DNA from 3 places in the Salinispirillum marinum genome. Region 3 is predicted to be linked to each of the others. Evidence: predicted binding sites of a transcription regulator. Region 3 holds the regulator's gene; each other region holds the start of a gene.

Region 1 (7,168 bases), on a different contig from region 3:
GCCGAAACCCCCCGGCAACTGGTAAACGTGCAGGGGGGAGTGTAATGCGCTATCGCCTTCGCCACACCACACGCTACGAGTATTCCAGCGCCGTAACCCTAAGCCACAATGAAGCGCGCCTCAAAGTGCGTGAATTACCCTGGCAACATGGCGAACACGCCGCTTTTGATATCGAACCCACCGCAACCCGTCTACATGAGCGGCATGATTTCTTTGGCAATCATGTGTTGTATTTTGCGATTCAAGATGTTCACGACGCCATGGCCGTCACCGCCACCAGCGAAGTAGTAACCGATGCGACGCAACTCCCGCAGTTCAATTATACGCAGAGCTGGGAACACGCGGTGCAGCAACTGCGCAGCACTGCACTGCAACACAGTCCGGATACCTATGAAGCACGCCTCTTTACCATGAACTCCAATTATATAAAACGTAGCAGGGACTTGGCGGCATTTGCGCGGCGCTCCTTTACCCCACATCGGCCACTGACCGAAGCACTATTGGATCTGAACGCCCGTATATTCCACGAATTTACCTACGACCCCGAATTCAGTTCCTTAGCTACGCCCATCACCGAAGTGATGGCAAGTAAGCGGGGGGTCTGTCAGGATTTTGCCCACCTCGCCATTGGTGCCCTGCGCTCCATCGGTCTCGCCGCTCGTTACGTTAGCGGGTACCTAGAAACCGACCCACCACCGGGACAAACCAAGCTGATCGGCGCAGACGCTAGCCATGCTTGGCTTTCGGTCTGGATACCCGACGCCGGGTGGATGGACATTGATCCCACCAACGGCGGGGTGCTAACAGAACGTTACTTAACGCTCGGCTGGGGGCGCGACTATGCCGATGTACCACCGCTCAAAGGGGTTATGAGCGGTGGTGGTAATCACAGCCTGCATGTAGAAGTGGACGTACTTCCGATCTAAAGATCGGCAAATCTCATCCAGATCTAGCGTGCATCCTGTAACAATTGTTCTGCCAAATTCTTTACATTGTTGTAGGAACTGGTCGCACCGGAATAGGCGTCGAGCTGTTCGGCATCGCCGGTCTTCACTAACTGTTGAATATAGCCCGGGTAGGCCGATAACTGCGATATGCCCGCAGCGGCCCGCCAGCGCCCAGCGTAGCCGTAGTCACGGAGTTTGCTATTGGTGACCGCACCTTCAGCATTGCGCTGGACTTCATCATAGTGAGCGCTCACCACATAACCGCCGTTTATCGTTATCTCTAACATCCCGATCCAGCCACGGCTATCTGGCTGGGTTTCCGCATAGTACGAACCATCCCGGTATCCACCCCGTGCCCCCCCCTCTTGCACAAGGTGACCGGCAGCGCTTGCTTCTGCTAAGGCAGCAGAGACTACCGTTTGAAATACCGTATGCGCCGATGTTGCGCCGGTGAACACATCCACTTGGTCCACATCACCCGTGCTCAGCAAGCCAGCAATATAACCGGGATAAGCCGATAACTGCGACACTCCGGAGGCATTGCGCCACCGCGCGGCATAGCCATAATCACGCGCTTTGCTTTGGGTAATGGCGCCGTCTTCGTTGCGTTGCACTTCATCGTAATGCACGCCCACAATTTGGCCACCGTACACGGTGATTTCGACAACACCAAACCATCCACGTCCGTCCGGCTCCCCTTCGGCGTAGTAGGTCCCGTCCTGATAGCGCACGGCACCGCCAACACTGACCGGCACCCTCGGAGCGGCAGACACCAAATTCGGTTCGGGCAAGGCCACAACCGTTGCACCCTCCAACACACCTACCTGCATGCTGGCCAGCATACGAGCAGCACCCGCACTGTGGCTATGTCCGGCAGCATCACCTGAGAAAGCCTCAGAGGCGGGCTTGCCACACCAAGCAACGAGTTCTTCTAGCGTACTGGGGTGGTTAGGTATGTAAGCCGTGATGTCGTAAACGCGGCCACCAATTTCTTTCCAGCAGCTTTCCGCCGTGCTGTGCTGCGACAGCTCGTCTAGGGTGATAACACGCGCTGACGTTGCGGCTGTTGCCTGTCCGCTCGAACTGCCCAACGAATGCACTAAGAACAACGTAGCTATGCTGGCGACAAAAGCAATAAATAGGGAATAGGCTATCTTGTTCATAAGAAATCAAACGCCTCACTGTGAATGCGTGTAACTGGTACACCGGCGGCAACCAACACACTTTTTAAATGGCTAACCATCGCTGGCGGGCCACACATATAGATCTCTCGCTCGGTAAAGTCGGCGCAGTGTTGGCGCAAAAAGGCCGCAGTGAGAGGCCCCTCTTGCCGATAGTAATGCGGCGTTACCGCTAAACCCGCAACCTTTGCACCTAATTCTACCAACTCATTCAGGTAGTAGGCGCGTTGCTGATCGTTCGCTAAATAAAACAAATGGGCGTCTATTTCACCTTGGCGATATTGGGCATCGCGTGCGCCACTAACAAAGGGCGTTATGCCTATACCGCCCGCTAACCATAGCTGACTGCGTTGCGGTTCTATGCGCTCATAGAAGTCACCGTAGGGGCCTTCAACCATGACGTCTGAACCCACCGCTAACGTCTGAATGGCTGTACTGGCGTCACCCAAGGCTTTGATGCCCACACGCAGATATTCGTCGTTGGGGGCGGAAGAAATGGTATAAGGATGCTCTTCATTGCGCCCTGCCGTTAAGGCGGGATCTAACGGTGTGAAGTACATAAACTGCCCGGCTTCATAAGCCATGGCTTTGCCTTTGGGCCGTAGGCTGATTTCCACCACACCATGCACCAAAGTCTCGACTTTCACCACTTCGTAGCGGTAGCGCCCGAGATTGGGCGATAGCACTTTGCGCCACACAATAGCGCCAATGGCACCCACTGCCATAAACCACCAAACCACGGTTTCCGCAGCGATGGGAATGGCATGCAGTAAGGCGAATATAACGGCCAGAGCAGAGAACAAATGCAGCGCTTTCCAGCGTTGATAATGCAAGCGGCCGAAAAAACGGAACGTAGGCCCGAGGAAAATGACCATACACAGTAAAGCGAGCCAACCCGACCAAATAGCCCACTCGGCAAGTGGCGGAAATACTCGCGCAATAGCGGCTTCAATGGAGAACGGTAACTGTGCATACGCCAGCAGCGCGACATGGAACAAAACCAATACGAAACCGGCAAAACCAAAGAAGCGGTGCACCACCCACAGCCGTGCCAAACCGCCGAACCAGCGGTCATAATGCGGTAAGCGCACACTCATCATGGCGGCCAGCAGCATCATCGCTAAACCAAGAATACCCGTCAAACGTCCTGTTAATGTTAACCAGCCAATAGCATTGGGTGCAAAACCGGACAACACACGCGGCAAGGCAACCACAACGGGCAGCAGGAGAAATAGCAGCAGTAAGATATCGCCCGGCTTAAACCGAGCCCGAATCCAAGCAGACATTCAATGGCCTCATCAACCAGTATGTCTAGCTAGATTGGCATGACGCAAAAAAGAGAACAAGCATAGCCATTGGATATCGGCCGGAGTATTGACGGAGATCAAGGCCGCAAAAGCACGGCCCCATCATTACCTTAGGACAACAACATATCGGTTTTCGCGGCACAAATGAAATCGTTACGATGTAAACCGTTGATCGCATGCGTCCACCAAGTAACGGTCACTTTTCCCCACTCTGTTAGGATGCCGGGATGATGCCCTTCTTCCTCGGCCAAAGCGCCTACCTTGTTGGTGAACTCCAACGCCAGGCGAAAATTACGGAAGGTGAATTCCCGCTGCAGTTGCATCACGCCATCTTGCACAACAGGCGTCCAGTCGGGAATTTGTTTGATCAATTCAGCCAGCTCGGCATCACTGACTTGTGGAGCATCGGCGCGGCAGGCTTCGCAAGCTTGTGCATGTAATGTTTCCGTGGTCATGTCTATTCTCCTAACTTAACTGGCTTGCGCCGTGCTTTTGGGTGGAAAGGTTGGGGCGAACAGGCCGCGCCGTTTGGCCTCTGCGACCTGCGCCATGATATCAGTTTGCGCGACGTCAAAGAGGTCATCAATACTGCTCAATAGATAGTAGATAGGCTGCATGATGTCGATACGGTACGGCGTCCGCAGCACATCCAACACATTAAACGGCCGCTTCTCCGGCGTGGTGCTGTATGCATATTGTGTTTCTCCCGGTGAAGACAGAATGCCACCACCATAGATACGCTGGCCATCCGGCGTATTCAACAGCCCGAACTCCACAGTAAACCAATACAATCTGGCCAGAAACACTCGATCCTCCTTACTCGCCGCCAACCCCAGCTTGCCATAGGTATGCGTGAACTCGGCAAACGAAGGATGAGTCAACATGGCACAGTGGCCAAAGATCTCATGAAAAATATCGGGCTCTTGCAGGTAGTCAAACTCATCACGCGAACGAATAAAGGTTGCTACCGGAAACTGCTTATCCGCCAACAACGCAAAAAACTTATCAAAGTTAATCAATGCCGGGACTTCGGCGCAGCGCCAGCCCGTTGTGGCCTGCAAAACCGCATTGACTTCCGCCAACTGGGGAATGCGGTCTGACGGTAAGTTCAGTCGCTGCAAGCCGGCTAAATACTCCGCGCAGGCTTTACCGTCAATACAGGTCAATTGGCGCGCCATCAAGGCAGCCCAGTTTTCGTTTTCTTCATGACTCCAGGCGATTCGGCCATCGGGGCCGGACGATCTGGAGAGGTACTTCGTTGTTTTTGTAGTCATACCTATTCCCATCGAAACGTTGTGTCGGTGATCGAACAGGATTCGTACTCTATATCAGTGTAGTCGTTAGGTCGTGCTGTTGGAAAACGGTCAATCAAGCAGCAACCTGTAAAATGTAATCTTTTATTTACTAACGTATCATTTACGCACTTCTTCTAGGTAATCGCTTTTTTGTAACTTAATGTGAACTAATGCGGGCTAAAATAGCGCCAAAATCAACGCAGGGTGCACTTTACTTTGGCATTAATACTGTATATTTTACCAGTATTATTGCTGGGTACGACGGGGACATCTTATGCTTTGCCATCTTCACATACGTAATTTCATCATCGCCGGCGACATTGAATTGGATGTACAGCAAGGGCTTACCGTTCTCTCTGGTGAAACCGGCGCGGGAAAATCGATCATACTCGATGCTCTATTCTTGTTGGCCGGAGGCCGTGCCGATTCCAGCCAAGTACGACATGGCGAAGAAAAGGCGGAATTGTCTGCGACCTTCCTCGTCACAGAACACTCCCCGTCCGGGCGCTGGCTACACGACCAAGAGCTCTGGCAAGATGGCGAATGCATAGTGCGCCGGGTGATTACTGCCGATGGTCGCTCGCGGGCATTTATTAATGCCACGGCTGTACCCGTTACCAAGCTGAAAGAATTTGGCGACCTCGTTCTGCATATCCATGCACAACATGAGCATCAACGTCTGATGCGCTCCGAGGAGCACATTGGCATTCTGGATCGTTTCGCACAAACGCATGCCGAGGTAAAAAATGTGCGCCAGCTTTATCGGGAATGGAAGACCATAGAGCGGCGGGTACAAGAGCTTCAGGCGTCGGCCGATAAAGACAACGCTGAACATCAATTAATGACCTATCAGTTGGAAGAACTTAGAGCGCTGGGTTTAAGCGACGACGAGCTGGAAGAATTGGAGCAAGAGCATCAAGCCTTGAGCCATGCTGAAGAGATGTTGCTGTCCGCCAGCCAAGTGTCTGCACGGCTGAACTCGGAAGACAGCGACGCCGACGTTCTCAGCGAGCTTCGCCAAGCCATTCATCAATTGGAACCGCAAGCGAATCTTCACCCTGCATTAACGGGGGCATTAAGCCTATTAAATGAAGCGCACATTGCCTTACAAGAAGCGGCAACGGACTTACAGCGTTTTGCGAGTGATTTTGAGTGGGACCCCGAGCGCTTTAGTACACTGGATGCACGCCTCAGCAGTGTGTACGATATCGCGCGCAAACATCAGTGCCGCCCCGAAGCGTTACCCGCCCTACAACGTGAATTGGAAGCAAAAGCAGAACATTTTGCCGCGCACAGCGAAGAACTCGATGCATTGTTGGAACAGCTTACGGTGGCCCAAGACCATTATGAAACAGCAGCACAGGCTCTTTCTACCCTCCGCCAAGCGCGCGCGCCTGAGCTGGCAGAGGCACTGGCCCTGCAACTGCATAAATTAAACATGCCACATGCCACCTTGATGTGCCATGTCGCGGCCCATCCCGAGCGGCCCAGTGCTAACGGCATAGATGACGTTGAGTTGCGGTTGTCGGCCAACCCAGGGCAGCCCGTACAACCGCTACACAAGGCAGCCTCGGGCGGCGAACTATCACGTATCGCTTTGGCCATTCAGGTACTGGCACAGCATAGCCAGCAGGCCGCAACGCTATTTTTCGACGAGGTGGATGTGGGGATTTCCGGAGCCACGGCAGAAGAAGTAGGGCGTTTGATTCGACAACTCAGTCAACACAGCCAAATTTTGTGCATCACCCACTTGCCACAGGTTGCTTCCTTTGGTCATCACCATTGGCTGATCGAAAAGCATGTCGTTGATGGGCAAACGTTATCGCAAGTGGTCGATTTGGACGCCGAAGCGAGAACACAAGAGGTAGCACGTTTGATTTCCGGCGTCCGCGTGACCGATGCAACCTTGATGCACGCGCGGGACTTACTGGCTGCGCCATTAATGCATTAATGTCGACGCCTGTCATAAATACCTGAGTTACCGCCCGACAAGGTTGTTAAGCGGTAACGTTAGGCAGCCTATTTCTTAGGCTTCACATAGAGCACCAATTTGTGATCGACCAGCTCAAAACCATGCTCATCGGCAATTTGCTGCTGCCGCTTTTCGATCACTTCATCAATGAATTCAACCACTTTTCCGGTTTCCATATTAACCATATGGTCGTGGTGGTCGCCATCATCCAACTCAAACAGCGCGTGACCACCATCAAAATTGTGTCGCACCACCAATCCAGCCGATTCAAACTGAGTTAGTACGCGATACACCGTGGCCAGACCAATGTCTTCGCCCGCATCTATGAGCTGACGATAGACGTCTTCCGCACTCATGTGGCGTGGGTCTGCCGTTTCCAGCATTTGTAATATTTTTAAGCGCGGCAAAGTGACCTTTAAACCCGCTTTCTTCAGTTCAGCGTTACTCACTGGGTATCCTCAATTCA
Region 2 (7,168 bases), 340 kb from region 3:
GGTTCAACGTCTTCATCAAATGAAAGGCGGTGGCGCGCATGATTTGTTCACACGCCGAACGTTCGGTGAGGCTTAACTGGCCATGAGTAAAGGCTTGGTTAATGTCCTGCGTGAAGGTCACCAGATCATGATGCACTTCGATCAGGCTGCGTTCACGAGCCAAGGCATCGCGGTAGTTATCCCAGATACTGAGCAACAATGGATGGCTGTCTTCTTCCGGCTCCGCTAATTCATGCACGGCATTGCGTTCAATACCAATCACATTGGTCATCAACACCGCGTGGTGGGCTGTAACCGCTCGCCCGGATTCACTGAAAATGTCTGGCTGGGGTAGGTCATTCAAAACCGCTGCTTCACGGAACGCATGCACGACTTTTTTGGCGTATTCGTCGGTCGAATAGTTCATCGAGCAGACATTGCGTGAGGCCGTGCCTTCGTAATCAACACCTAGGCCACCACCCACGTCTACCACGTCGATGGGCATGCCTAAGCCACGCAGTTCGGTGTAGAAACGTGCAGCTTCGCGCAACCCGACCTGAATGTCTTGAATATTGGCGATTTGGCTTCCCAAGTGGAAATGCAGCAACTGAAAGGCATTCACTTGATTGCGGCTTTGCAGAATCTCGATAGTGCGCAAGATCTCACTCGCCGACAGGCCAAATTTTGACTTGTAGCCCCCCGTATCTTGCCAATTGCCTTTACCAACCGTCGACAATCGTGCCCGTACGCCAATGCGTGGCGCAACGCCCAGCTCTTCTGCGATGTTCAAAACATCAATTAGCTCACTGGACTTTTCTAAGACGATATAAACACGGTGGCCTAATCGCTCACCGACCAAGGCCAGGCGAATGTAATCTTTGTCTTTATAGCCGTTGCAGACAATGGTTGACTTGCCGGGTTCAGACACCGCCAAAACCGCCAGCAACTCGGGTTTACTGCCGGCTTCAAGACCAATGCGACCGTTCAATACACGCTTTTGACCCGCGACAATTTCTTCCACCACTTGGCGTTGCTGATTCACCTTGATCGGGTAAATCGGCATAAATTGACCCGCGTACTCTTCATATTCGATGGCACGTTGAAAACTGCTCACCAAATTAGCGACCCGGTGGTGCAAAATGTGAGGGAATCTAACCAGCACAGGCAGTTCAAGGCCTTTCTCCTGCACCAATTCTAAGATCTTAGCAAAGCTGACCGATGCATTTGTATCCGGATCACGGACGGTAACGTCGCCGTTCTCGGCCACATCGAAGTAGCCCGCACCCCAACGATTAAAATTGTACAAAGCCACACTGTCTTGAGCGGTCCAATTGGTCACCGGCGTCCTCCTATGATTAAGTCGCGCAGTCTAAGGCTAGTTGTTGTGCATGCCAACAGCAAGCAGGGTGGAAAAAATGCTGGTCGAACGGGTTTATGCGTTAAAACTGAAAGGACAGTTGCGGATGGCTCATGTCCTGCAGCCCGATCTGTATGCCCACCAGCCGAACGGGTTTGCCATTTCCGCGCTGCCAAGCCTCAGCCAGCAAGCTCGTGATATCGTCACGGGTGACCTGTCGGCAGGCTTTTTCTGCCGTGGTGAGAATAAAGTCATTAAATTTTAGCTTCACGCCAATTGACTTCACCGCCTTCAATTGCCGGCTTGATGATAAGCGATCATGTAGGCGAGGCCAGAGTTCAAGCGCTTTATGCAGGCACTCCTCGGCACTGATCAAGTCTTCGCTGAGTGTTCTTTCCACGCCCACCGACTTTCGTTCACGCGATGTGTTTACCGGACGATGATCAACGCCTCGAACACGCTGCAATAAACTTTCCGCCAAAGAACCACAGTGTTTTACCACCAAATGCAAAGGCGCTTCACGCACATCGTCACATTGAAACCAGCCCAAGGCGGCAAGGCGCTCGGCAGTTTTTTGCCCAATACCTGGGATACGACTCAAGGGCAGATTCTGCACGAAGGCGTCGACCTGATCGGGGCGAACCACGCACAATCCATTCGGCTTGTTTTCGTCGCTGGCAATTTTGGCCAGAAACTTGTTGGGTGCCACGCCCGCCGAAGCGGTTAAACCGGTTTCTTCGAAGATGGTTTGCCGCAGGTGTTCGGCCATGCGCGTGGCGCTCCCTTGAAATAATGCCGAATCGGTCACGTCTAAATAGGCTTCATCCATCGACAACGGCTCTATGAGATCGGTGTAGCGCATCATAATAGTGCGAATCTGTTCACTGGCTTGCCGGTATTTTTCCATCTGACCGGGGATCAGCGTCAGGTGTGGGCAGAGCTTTAGCGCTTGGCCCGTGGGCATCGCCGAGCGCACGCCATAGGCACGGGCTGGGTAATTGCAGGTGGCGATAACCCCTCGATTGACGCGTCCACCAATGGCGATCGGAATGTCTCGCAGTCTAGGGTTATCACGCATTTCCACTGCAGCAAAAAAACAATCCATGTCGACGTGAATGATTTTGCGATGAGCCTGCATATCATGCACCAAATACTGTATGAATAACCAGTATTCTAGCCATCCAATCCAGCCTGTAAAGCATTACATCATTAAAAGACGCTTGAAATCGCCTCGGCAGACCCCATTGAAGAACGTCAGTCAGATGATTGATCGGGCGAATCCGGCCCACCTTATTACCCAACGGAGGATGAAACACACCATGTCTCAGGCGACCACTGAAAAACGCGAATTTCAGACAGAAGTCAAACAACTGCTCCACCTCATGGTGCATTCGCTGTACAGCAACAAAGAAATCTTCTTACGTGAATTGATTTCTAATGCATCCGACGCGTCGGATAAATTGTCGTTTTTGGCCTTAAATGATGATGGCCTTTACGAAGGGGACGGCGAACTCAACATTCGCATCGACTTCGATAAAAAGAAAAAGACGCTGACGCTGATCGACAAAGGCATCGGTATGTCCAAGGATGAGGTGGTGTCTAATCTGGGGACAATCGCCAAGTCGGGCACCGCTGAGTTTTTGAAAAACATGAGCGGCGACCAAAAGAAAGACGCCCGCCTGATTGGGCAATTCGGCGTTGGTTTCTACAGTGCCTTCATCGTGGCCGACCGCGTTGAAGTCTTTACCCGTAAAGCCGGCACGCCGGTAGAGCAGGGTGTTTATTGGAGCAGTGAAGGCGCTGGCGAATTTGATCTGGGCGATATTGAGCGCCCAACGCGCGGCACTGAGATTGTTCTGCACCTGAAAAAAGGTGAAGAAGAGTTTTTGGACGAATGGCGGCTGAAGAACTTGGTGCGCAAATACAGTGACCACATTTCCATTCCCGTGATGATGGAAGTGGAAGACCATTCCGCCAAGTACGACGATGAAGGCAAAGAGAAAGAAAACCATAAGCCGGTGTTCAAGTTAGAACAAATCAACTCGGCAACCGCGTTGTGGACCCGTAATAAGTCCGACATCAAAGACGAAGAATACCAAGAATTCTACAAGCACATTTCACACGACTTTGCTGATGCCATGACGTGGTCACATAATCGGGTGGAAGGTAAGCTGGATTATACCTCGCTGTTGTTTTTGCCCGCCAAAGCGCCGTTTGATATGTGGAACCGGGACCAGCAGCGCGGTTTAAAGCTGTATGTGCAGCGCGTGTTCATCATGGACGATGCCGAGCAGTTTTTGCCCACCTACTTGCGCTTCATTAAAGGTGTGGTGGACAGCAATGACTTGTCGCTTAACGTTTCTCGCGAAATTCTGCAAAGCAACAAAACCGTCGATGCATTGAAAACCGCGCTGACCAAGCGGGTTTTGGACATGCTGGAAAAAATGGCCAAGAAAAAGCCTGAGGATTACCAAAAGTTCTGGGATGAATTCGGCCAGGTGTTGAAAGAAGGCCCGGCGGAGGACTTCACCAACAAAGAAAAAGTAGCGGGCCTGATGCGTTTTGCCAGCACCCATACCGGTGAGGCAACGCAAAATGTGAGTTTGGCGGATTACATCGGCCGCATGAAGGAAGGCCAGAAGGACATCTACTATGTTGCAGCCGACAGCCACAATACCGCTGCCGGTAGCCCGCATTTGGAAGTTTTCCGTAAAAAAGGCATTGAAGTGCTGCTGTTGTCCGATCGCATTGATGAATGGCTCATGGGCCACTTGAGCGAGTTTGACGGCAAGCACCTTAAAGACGTGGGTAAAGGTCAGCTCGATCTGGGCGATTTAGAAGATGAAGAAGAGAAGAAAAAACACGAAGAAACCGATAAGGCCTTTGAGAGCTTAACGTCCCAAATCGCCAAAGAGCTGGAAGAAGACGTAAAAGAAGTGCGCACTACACATCGCCTAACCGACTCGCCAGCCTGCTTGGTGGTGGGTGAATACGACATGGGTGCGCAAATGCGTAAGATCATGGAAGCGGCAGGGCAGAAAGTCCCTGATGCCAAGCCGATTCTTGAGATCAACCCAGAGCACCCATTGGTTCAGCGTTTGAACAATGAAACCAACGATGACCGCACCAAAGAATTGATTGCGGTGATTTACGAGCAAGCCCGTTTGGCCGGTGGTGATGGACTGAAGGACCCTGCAGCCTATGTGAAGCGCATTAATAAGCTGTTGATGGAACTCAATTAAGCCTTTGTCGGCTGTCTAAATAGGTGCGCCAATGCTCTGCATTGGTGCACTTTTTTATGTACAAGGTCTATTCGGTTTAGTGGATGAATTCTCAAGCTTAAACCGGTAGAATGCGCGCAATCATTAAGGAGCATAATACGGATGCTTAAACATTTCTCTCTCGCCCTTGCTGCGCTCACATTGTCTACTGCCGCCTGGGCAGGCGGTTCGGTTGATGTTGCCTTGTCAACGGAGTCGATTCGCGCTGAACATGGTGCGGCTCGGGTTGGTACGGGTGCATACATTACCGTGGGTGGGTGGTATCACCAGGAAGATGGTTCATTGATTGCCGGGGGCGTCCATGCCATTGATCCGTCAAATCAACGGCCGGAATTGATCGGCGGTATCGGTGGTAAGGCATTTTTATTTTATGTCCCGGAAGAGGACACCAATGTCACCATCGGCTTGGGCGGTTTCTTGCGTTACAACCCGCCACAGTTAAACGGTGTGGGTGCTGAGTTGTCAGCATATTATTCGCCGCCGGTTTTGGCCTTTGGTAGCCTTGAGCAGTTCCATGATATTCAAGCACGCTTGACCTATCTTGTATTGCCGCAAGCGCGCGTTTTTGTCGGTTACAGTGACACCCGTGCGCTGTTTGATCGAGAGCAGACATTAGATTCTACTGTCACCGTAGGTTTCCGAGTCCGTTACTAACCGTGCGTGGCTTCCAACGGCAACATTTCCGAGCACAACAACTGTTGGAGCGGCTTAACAAGGCCGCCCCAACAGAACAATCATTGTGGCATGACATCGTCACGATGCAGTTGTATCGAACGTATCTGTCCCTTTTATCCGGTTTATGTGATCTGTATCGAATCGGTGGAACCCTTTCAGGTAGCCGAGCAGAAGAGCAAAGCTATATCACCGCATTAGCCGACTTTAACGACGGCATGTACGAATTAAACATTCTGGCCCAAGCCAAAGCTCAGCCCGACCACTGGTTAACACGTCTATTGGCGGAATGGCAGATGCTTTGGCAGGAATTGCCCGCCGAGCGCAGCGCGGACGCAAGCCCCGATCTTTCGGGGCTAATTTTGTCTGACCGAACGGATACCTGGCATTCCGAAGCGTTAGCCGGGCTAAAAGCCATGGCCGCGGATTTCCGCGAGCACAGCCAGACTTACTAAGAGGTAAATGATGTTCTGGGAAATCGTAGAATTAGAAGATGGCGATATCGCTTTGGTCCGTGAAAACGAGACCGAGCCGATGATGAAAATAGCTTTTTCAAAAGAAGCCAGAGAACGCCTTCAGGTGAATCACATCGAAATCGCCAAGGTTATGATTGGTGCGGGCATGGAGGCAGTAGAGCAGATGATGGAGCTGGGGGAAGACTTTGAGGGCTCTGATGACTGGATTGATATTGAAACGCCCTCAGAAACCCTTCATTGATGCCTAGAAGTACCGGGCTCAGTGATGCAAGATTTAACGCGCACTGACCCGGCTTTCGTGCCGCTTTATTCGCGTCAGTTCACCGTAACTGGTGCAGCAAACGCATCTTCTTCCGGCAATTCCAAACTGCCACTTAAAATCAGCAAGTCCAGAACCTCCAGTGCTTGTTCGGACGCGGCCAGATCAGTCAATGATTGCCATGTCCAGGATTGATTGTGCGCCAAGGACGCCATAAGCGGCTGGTCTTCCGTTGTTAACAGAAAGGCCCGTCCGTTCACGTACAAACGCTCACCAAACCAAGCGATCCGCGTAGGCAAGGCTTTTTGTACGAACTGCGTGGGTGATAATTCTAAATTGCCGTCTTCTACATCGTCCCAATCAAACAGGTCGTATTTGTTTTGCGTCATAAAGGCACCCAGCCAATCCGCCAGCACATCATCACGTGCCATGGCCTTCGTCATGACGGCGCGCATGCGCTCAAGCGCCTGAGGGGTAATCGCATGACCGGCTTCGGCGGCCGACAAATCAGCGTCTTGATACCGCATAAAGTCAACGTCAGGCTCGATATCAAGCCGTTGTGCCAGGCCTTGCAGCATCTCTACCGCATCTGGCGCACGGAAACCAATGGAGTAGGTGAGGCAGTTATCGAGCGCAACACCGTGATGCGCAACAGACGGCGGCACATAGAGCACATCACCGGGCGTGATATCCCAGCCTTCGGTGACCGCCATATCCGTTAAGATTTTTAGTTCGGTATCGGTATTGAGCGCAGAAAGATGATTACACGCCGGGCCGAGGTCCCAATGCCGCGTACCTTCCACCTGCACCAAAAATACATCGTATTGGTCGAAGTGTGGCCCGACACTGCCACCTTCCGGGGCGAAGCTGATCATAATGTCATCCAGACGCCACTGGGGCAGGCATTGAAACGATTTCAGTAAGTCTTTGACCTCTGGCACCCATTGATCGACGGCCTGCACCAACAGGGTCCAGTGAGTGTCGGGTAGACGTGCAAAATCCCGCTCAGTAAATGGACCTCGGCGTAGTTCCCAAGGGGATTGATTGTGTTCAGTACCATGTTCAATGATCAACCGACTTTCAATATCGTCCTCTAATGCCAAACCTGCCAATTCATCGGGCGTCAGTGGAGAAACGATGCCGG
Region 3 (7,168 bases):
GCCCTTGGTAAAGTTCAACCCGCTGGCGAATTGGACTTCTGCACAGGTCTGGGAATACATTCGAATGTTTGATGTGCCCTTCAATCCATTACATGAGCGCGGCTTTGTCAGCATTGGGTGTGAGCCCTGCACCCGCCCCGTACTGCCAGGACAGCACGAGCGTGAGGGGCGGTGGTGGTGGGAGGAGGCGACGCAGAAAGAGTGCGGCTTGCATCAAGCGTAAAACCACTTTTTCTCAATCTGTCGGTGTTAAAAATGGTTTCAAAATGCTCACTTACAGTTAGTAAGCTGCGCTTCCTCAGCCATTTTTGCCTAGCCAGATTTTCGCCTTAGTGGTTTTACGAACAATGACTTTTTCTCAATCTGTCGGTGTTAAAAATATTTTCTGAATATTCACCTACTACCAGCAGCGTCAGAAGGTCGGCAAGGACACGTGCTTAAACAGTTCATCGACATCGGCCTTTGTGCTGCAAGCCATAGCCTGATCAATGAGGTTTTTGGTCAGGTGCGGGGCAAAGGCTTCGATGAATTTGTACATGTAGCCGCGTAAAAACACCCCTTTGCGCAACCCGACTTTGGTGACACTGGCTTCAAACAAATGACTGGCGTCCAGGGTGACCAAGTCGCTGTCTTGCTCGTCGTCCATGGCCATACTGGCGACAATACCCACCCCCAAGCCCAGACGAACATAGGTCTTGATGACATCCGCATCGGCGGCGGTGAACACGGTTTTGGTTTCCAAGCCGCGGCTGCTGAAGGCCTCGTCGAGCTTGGAACGTCCGGTAAAACCGAACACATAGGTCACCAACGGAAATGCGGCAATGTCCTCTAAGGTGAGTTGAGGCTTGGTCGCTAACGGGTGTTTTTTCGGTACGATGATGCTCCGGTTCCAGCGGTAACAGGGCAACATGATCAGGTCGTGGAAGTGCTCCATGGCTTCAGTGGCGATCGCGAAATCCGCTGTACCGTTCGACGCCATTTCGGCAATTTGCATCGGCGTACCCTGCTGCATATGCAGGGAAACGTCGGGAAACCGCTTAATAAACCCTTCGATAACGTGCGGCAGTGCATAGCGTGCTTGGGTGTGGGTGGTCGCAATGGACAAACTGCCCTTGCTTTCATCACTGAATTCCTGAGCAACCTGCTTGATGCTTTCCACTTTTTTTAGCACTTCGCCCACCACCTGCAGAATGGCTACTCCGGCCGGCGTGACGCGGGTGAGATGTTTACCGCTGCGCGCGAAGATCTCCACACCCAGCTCATCTTCCAACAGGCGAATTTGCTTCGAAATACCCGGCTGCGAGGTATAGAGCACCTGGGCCGTTGCCGACACGTTTAGATCGTGGTGGGCAACTTCCCAAATGTACCGCAGTTGCTGCAACTTCATGAACCAAGCCCTGTTATAAAAACAGAGTTAAATATGCTTTTTCAGCATACAGAGGTCAACCGCTTTTGTAGGACTCGCCTAAATTCCAAACAAACCAAAGAAGCCTTGGTCGCTGTTCAGGCGAAACTCGGTAATTTCCAGCGTTACGGCCGAAATGTTGCAACGGCTCCACAATTCCAGCGGTACACCGCTGCGATCCGTGGGGCGCATGAACACGTCCATGAAGATCACGTATTCATTTCGGTCTGCATCGAAGCGCGATGAACGCGTATCAAAGCGCGTATTCATCAGTTGACTTCCCGCATCTGACATCACACGGGCTCGGCAGACCACAAAGGCATCCTGCATGGGAATGATATTGGGCGATACCTGTGGTGGCGGGCTAATGCCCAGCATGTCGGTCACAAAATTACCTTTCCCGGTCGATTGCGACAGCGCAATGGAACGGAAAAACAGGGTCAACGCCACGGCAGCAATAATCACAGCGATGAAGGCGCCGATCAAAAACAACAAGTCGCGTCGGGCGTTATTGGCTTTAGCTTTTGACATACTGCTATGGACTCCATCAATACCGATGTATTGAAACAACCGTCAAGTTCCGCAAAGGCAACTTTGTCTGAATTTCTACCTCTATCGATTTTTCCGTTCACTGTTAGAAAATTGATCTATTTTTTCACTATCCAATCGATAGACAGAATTTAGCATATTCCAATGAAATAGCCAGACCATACCCTGTGAGGCATTGAACGATGATGATAAAATGGCCGCTCAAGAGAGCAACAGGCAAGTCGGCAAACGTGTCGATTTCGCCAGTCATTAAAAAAGCCCAGCGATTGAAATGTGTGCACTGAATTATATTCAGCCTGATCCAACTGGTGCGAATAACTATTGGAAGCAAGATGACCGTTATTACCGAAAACCTCAATGTTGAGTCGCAGGAAGTTCTCATAACGCCGGCCGAACTTAAGCGTCGCATCCCCTTGACCGATGCTGCGGCAAATACCATCAATGCCGGTCGAGTCGCCATCAACAACATTTTGAAGCGCGAAGACCATCGTATATTTCTCGTGGTAGGCCCTTGCTCTATCCACGATATTGATGCGGCCAAAGACTACGCCCAGCGCTTCAAGAAGCTGGCCGAAGAAGTCTCTGACACCCTGTTGCTGGTGATGCGGGTGTATTTTGAAAAACCACGGACAACCGTGGGCTGGAAGGGTTTGATCAATGACCCCTACCTGAACGACACCTTCAAAATTGAAGATGGACTCGCCATAGGTCGCCAATTGCTGTCTGACATCGCCGAAATGGGTGTGCCAACCGCGACCGAAGCGCTTGACCCTATTTCGCCACAGTACATGCAGGATTTGATCTCCTGGGCGGCCATCGGCGCACGTACCACCGAATCGCAAACCCACCGCGAGATGGCCAGCGGCTTGTCGTCCGCAGTGGGTTTTAAAAATGGCACTGATGGCGGTTTACAAGTCGCTATTAATGCGCTGATGTCAGTGAGCAAACCACACCGCTTCCTCGGTATTGATGGCGAAGGTCAGGTCGCCATCATTCATACGAAAGGCAACCCGCACGGACACGTTGTACTCCGCGGTGGTAGTGGCAAACCGAACTACGATTCAGTGAGCGTTTCACTGTGCGAACAGGAAATGCGCGCCTCCGGGCTACTACCCAACATCATGGTGGATTGTTCACACGCCAACTCGAATAAAGACCCCGCGCTTCAGACACTGGTAGCCGAGAATGTCGCCAACCAGATTCTAGAAGGCAACCAATCCATCATTGGCTTGATGATTGAAAGCAACATCAATTTTGGCAGCCAGAAGTTGTCGTCCAACCGTGCGGAGATGCAGTATGGCGTGTCGGTGACCGATGGTTGCATTGGCTGGGACGCAACGGAAGACAGCATTCGGAAAATGCATGCCAAGTTGAAGGATGTATTGCCGAAGCGCATGGCCTAGATTCTTCCTGTTCTAGGCAGTAGGTGTACCTAGGGGTATGCCTCAAGGCGCGATCAAATGCGCCAGCATTTGACACCGCCCTTAGGCGCCCACAGGGCGAGAAAAATGCTTAAGCATTTTTCTCGGTCACTCCCGGCCTGCCGTGGAGCGCCGGAGACACACCCCTAGGTACACCTACTGCCTGACATACCTACGGATCCAGCTCATCCAACCAATTGGCCCACAGCGCCGGAGACACCTTACCGGGTGGATAGTAGTCGGCTTTGGTTTGATACTCAGCATCACCCAAGCTGGACATCCACTTGGTCAACGGCTTTTCTAACGCCGGATCTTCAATAACCCGCAAACGACCGGGAAACACGCCGGACTGCCAACGACCCAATAAGGCACGCTGCCCCAACATCAGTTCATCAAAGAGATGACGATTCAAGCTTTCATGCCCGGTTCGATGCTTCACCCCGCCACGCGTTGATTCCAAGGCATGGCTTTCCCAGTTCATGCGCGTGACGTAAGTCGCGCAGCTTAGGCGTCCGAGCGCGGGATACCATAAAAGTGAACCGACAATCGGTAATGTTTTTTCATACGCCATGGCTTTCACCCAGACTTGCGCGGCGGAAGACTCGGCGACAATCTTCACCGGCGAATCACTTTGCTCAACAATGAAATCCAATGCCGCTGGCACATCGCACCACGCCAGCAAATGCAAACGGTTACTTGACCATTGCTCGTTAAACACACTGGCGCCATGGCCCCGCCATTCAAGGAACCATAGATCATAGCCTGCGTTTAATAGGGTCTTTACCCAAAGTTCAGCATAGGCTAACCATTCACCACGACCATGTAAGAAGGGAGGCAACCAAAGAATCGGCTTGCCTTTTTTTGTTGGGTCAACACTGAACCGTGTTAACGCAAAAGACACGGTTGGATCGCCCGAATTATTGGGCTTTAACAGATAGGTATCCTCATTCCACTGCGGCTTAAGCTCCGCAGTGAGCAAAGTCACCGGAAATAAATCAGAACTGCTTTTCATTGCGGGGAACTCACTCCTTCACCTTCACTGCTTGAAAAAACATCCAGGCTATAACGTAGAGACAACCGATTGAACGTTGACATCATTTCGATCAACACTATACTGTATATGCAAACAGATATGGATAAATAAACAGGTCGATAACATGATAAAACTTACCGCACGGCAGCAACAAGTACTCGACTTCATTCGCTCATATATGGACGCGCACAGTATGCCACCGACGCGCGCGGAAATCGCGCGTGAACTCGGCTTTAAGTCAGCGAATGCAGCAGAAGAGCATTTAAAAGCTCTGGCTCGTAAAGGCGCCATTGAAATGATTCCCGGCGCATCACGTGGTTTGCGTTTACCCGCACTCGAAAATGACGAGTCAATCAGCAACACCACAGCCATGGATCCTGCGCATGCTGGCCTGCCCGTGATTGGCCGTGTAGCGGCGGGCAGCCCTACCCTCGCCGCAGAACATATTGATGAATACTGCCCGGTAGCACCTGACTTCTTTTCTCCCCGTGCCGATTTCTTACTGCGGGTAAATGGCATGAGCATGAAAGATATTGGCGTATTTGACGATGATTTGGTGGCAGTCGCGAAAACGGCTCAAGTGAGGGATGGCGATATCATTGTGGCGCGGATCAATGAAGATGTGACCTTGAAGCGATATTTTCGAGAACAACAATGCATCCGTTTGGTGGCAGAAAACGAAGCGTTTGACGACATAATCGTAACCGACGAAGACGTTTTCGCCATTGAAGGCAAGTACGTGGGCGTCATTCGACGCCAACTGCATTGATAGAAGGCAACACGTTATTAGGGATGTGTTCTTTCCGCATCAACGCCAGAGAGCACCTGCGGATTTCTTGTCGATAAGCGATAAGATCCTTTCGTGCTCGGCCAGTTCAGCCGCACTAGCCGTTACCACCCGTAAGTCTTCTTGATTGACGGACGCCTTCAACATTGCTGAACTGGCCGTTTGCTGTGCATCCCCGTGATGCTCGGCCGCCAGTTCAAGAGTGGTTTGACCGCCGGTCATGAACAAATACACGTCCGCCAGAATTTCAGCGTCCAATAACGCCCCATGCAGTGTCCGGTGGCCATTATCGATGCCGTAGCGCTTACATAGTGCATCAAGATTATTCTTCTGGCCGGGGTGTTTTTGCCGCGCCAAATAGAGTGTATCCAGCACTGAACAGGACTTCTGCAAAGGCGCTGCTGAAGATTTTAACAAACGCAATTCATGGTTCAGAAATCCCATATCGAAAGGTGCGTTATGGATCACCAACTCGGCGCCCGACACAAATTCCAAAAACTCATCAACAATGCTGGCAAATCGTGGTTTGTCCTGCAAAAACTCATTGGTAATACCGTGTATGGCAATGGCATCCGCAGGCACGTCACGTTCGGGGTTGATGTAACAATGAAAATGTCGCCCGGTATGTTTTCGACCCACCAGTTCTACGCAGCCTATTTCGATAACGCGGTGCCCTTGTGACGGGTCCAAGCCTGTGGTTTCCGTATCCAGTACAATTTGTCGCATGGTTCAATAATCCCCGTTAGATATATTCTTGCGCACCCATATTCGCCAACGCGTCAGCTTTTTCATTACCCGGATTCCCGGCATGACCCTTCACCCAAAACCACTGCACATCGTGTTGCTGCACCAGAGCATCCAGTTGACGCCATAAATCTTCATTTTTGACAGGTTTCTTCGCCGACGTACGCCAACCGTTTTTCTTCCAGCCGGCCAGCCAACTCTCGATACCGTTTTTTACATACGATGAGTCGGTGTACAGTTTTACTTTACTGGCCCGCTTCAGCACGGCTAGCCCTTCAATGGCGGCGCGCAGTTCCATTCGATTATTGGTGGTTTGAGCTTCCCCGCCGTGCAGCAATTTTTCATGCGCACCGTATTGCAAATAGGCTCCCCAACCGCCGGGCCCTGGATTGCCTTTGCAGGCTCCATCGGTATAGAGCACAACGTCCATTATTGGGTTACCTGACCGCGTCGTTTTGTCATAACTTTATCCTTCATAAACAGTGCTGGTGACCAGCGATGATCATGTAACATTTCTAACTGATTTTTCCGCACCACCAACAAATAACCCGCACCCGCGATGGGTAGGACATTCCGTATCAGCGCATTGAGAAACCGAACTCTACGCTTCCAGGATGCCTGTGTCATGGGTGGCCAGTGGTAGTAGTACTGCGTGTTTAAAGGCTCGCAATCGAGCAACCGACACCAATCAGCCACCCGGTTGGCACTGATAAATTGCCCCGCCCAGGGCATGGGTCGATGCCGTCGGAAAATGCGGGATACCCCCCAAAAGCCGAACGGATTAAACCCCATGATCATCAACTGGCCGCCCGGGCGCAAGGCCTGCACCGCTTCACGCAGAATACGGTGCGGATTTTCCGAATATTCCATAACATGATGCAGAATCAACATATCGACCGAGGACGCCTGTAACGCCAGATGTTCAGGGTCTGACTGAATGACCGGGCACACAGCCCGGTTGTCGTGTCGGGCCAAAATCGCCGCCACTTTGTTTTTGGTTTTCCGCACATCAAATAACGGGCGATATAACCCGCCATCAATTTGCACCAAAAAAGGATGATATCCCGCACTGAGCATCGGCGCTAAAACGCCGCACTCGGTGCGGTAAAGGGCTTCGCCTAACTCTGTTCGATACCAGGCGTTTAATTGTTGTTCAGGGATTTTCGCCTGACCGACCGGTTTAATCCAGCGCTGTTTAAGTGCAGTAAGCCATGTCGAAAAACGCATGT

What was found. Region 3 encodes LexA, which represses DNA repair genes until DNA is damaged. Its sites were predicted from a motif close to TACTGTNTANNTANACAGTA; they were not measured.
Region 1: the regulator LexA is predicted to act here: its motif matches at 4,957-4,976, upstream of recN (DNA repair protein RecN).
Region 2: the regulator LexA is predicted to act here: its motif matches at 2,488-2,507, upstream of dinB (DNA polymerase IV).

Annotation. Positions count from the first base shown of each region.
Region 1 covers NZ_JBHSAL010000001.1:271,490-278,657, forward strand. Annotated here, with positions in the region: gene ACFOSD_RS01400 (circularly permuted type 2 ATP-grasp protein) at 1-45, shown strand, start outside; gene ACFOSD_RS01405 (transglutaminase family protein) at 45-926, shown strand; gene ACFOSD_RS01410 (cytochrome b5 domain-containing protein) at 950-2,110, opposite strand; gene ACFOSD_RS01415 (ferredoxin reductase family protein) at 2,107-3,414, opposite strand; gene ACFOSD_RS01420 (4a-hydroxytetrahydrobiopterin dehydratase) at 3,546-3,890, opposite strand; gene phhA (phenylalanine 4-monooxygenase) at 3,906-4,709, opposite strand; gene recN (DNA repair protein RecN) at 5,005-6,681, shown strand; gene fur (ferric iron uptake transcriptional regulator) at 6,750-7,151, opposite strand.
Region 2 covers NZ_JBHSAL010000002.1:449,056-456,223, forward strand. Annotated here, with positions in the region: gene speA (biosynthetic arginine decarboxylase) at 1-1,318, opposite strand, end outside; gene dinB (DNA polymerase IV) at 1,419-2,474, opposite strand; gene htpG (molecular chaperone HtpG) at 2,656-4,578, shown strand; gene ACFOSD_RS09240 (YfaZ family outer membrane protein) at 4,720-5,271, shown strand; gene ACFOSD_RS09245 (DUF6586 family protein) at 5,376-5,744, shown strand; gene ACFOSD_RS09250 (hypothetical protein) at 5,752-6,006, shown strand; gene ACFOSD_RS09255 (JmjC domain-containing protein) at 6,081-7,168, opposite strand, start outside.
Region 3 covers NZ_JBHSAL010000002.1:108,407-115,574, reverse strand. Annotated here, with positions in the region: gene ACFOSD_RS07690 (phosphoadenylyl-sulfate reductase) at 1-223, shown strand, start outside; gene cysB (HTH-type transcriptional regulator CysB) at 413-1,387, opposite strand; gene ACFOSD_RS07680 (hypothetical protein) at 1,466-1,936, opposite strand; gene ACFOSD_RS07675 (3-deoxy-7-phosphoheptulonate synthase) at 2,287-3,357, shown strand; gene ACFOSD_RS07670 (hypothetical protein) at 3,548-4,387, opposite strand; gene lexA (transcriptional repressor LexA) at 4,533-5,177, shown strand; gene dnaQ (DNA polymerase III subunit epsilon) at 5,217-5,921, opposite strand; gene rnhA (ribonuclease HI) at 5,938-6,369, opposite strand; gene ACFOSD_RS07650 (class I SAM-dependent methyltransferase) at 6,369-7,166, opposite strand.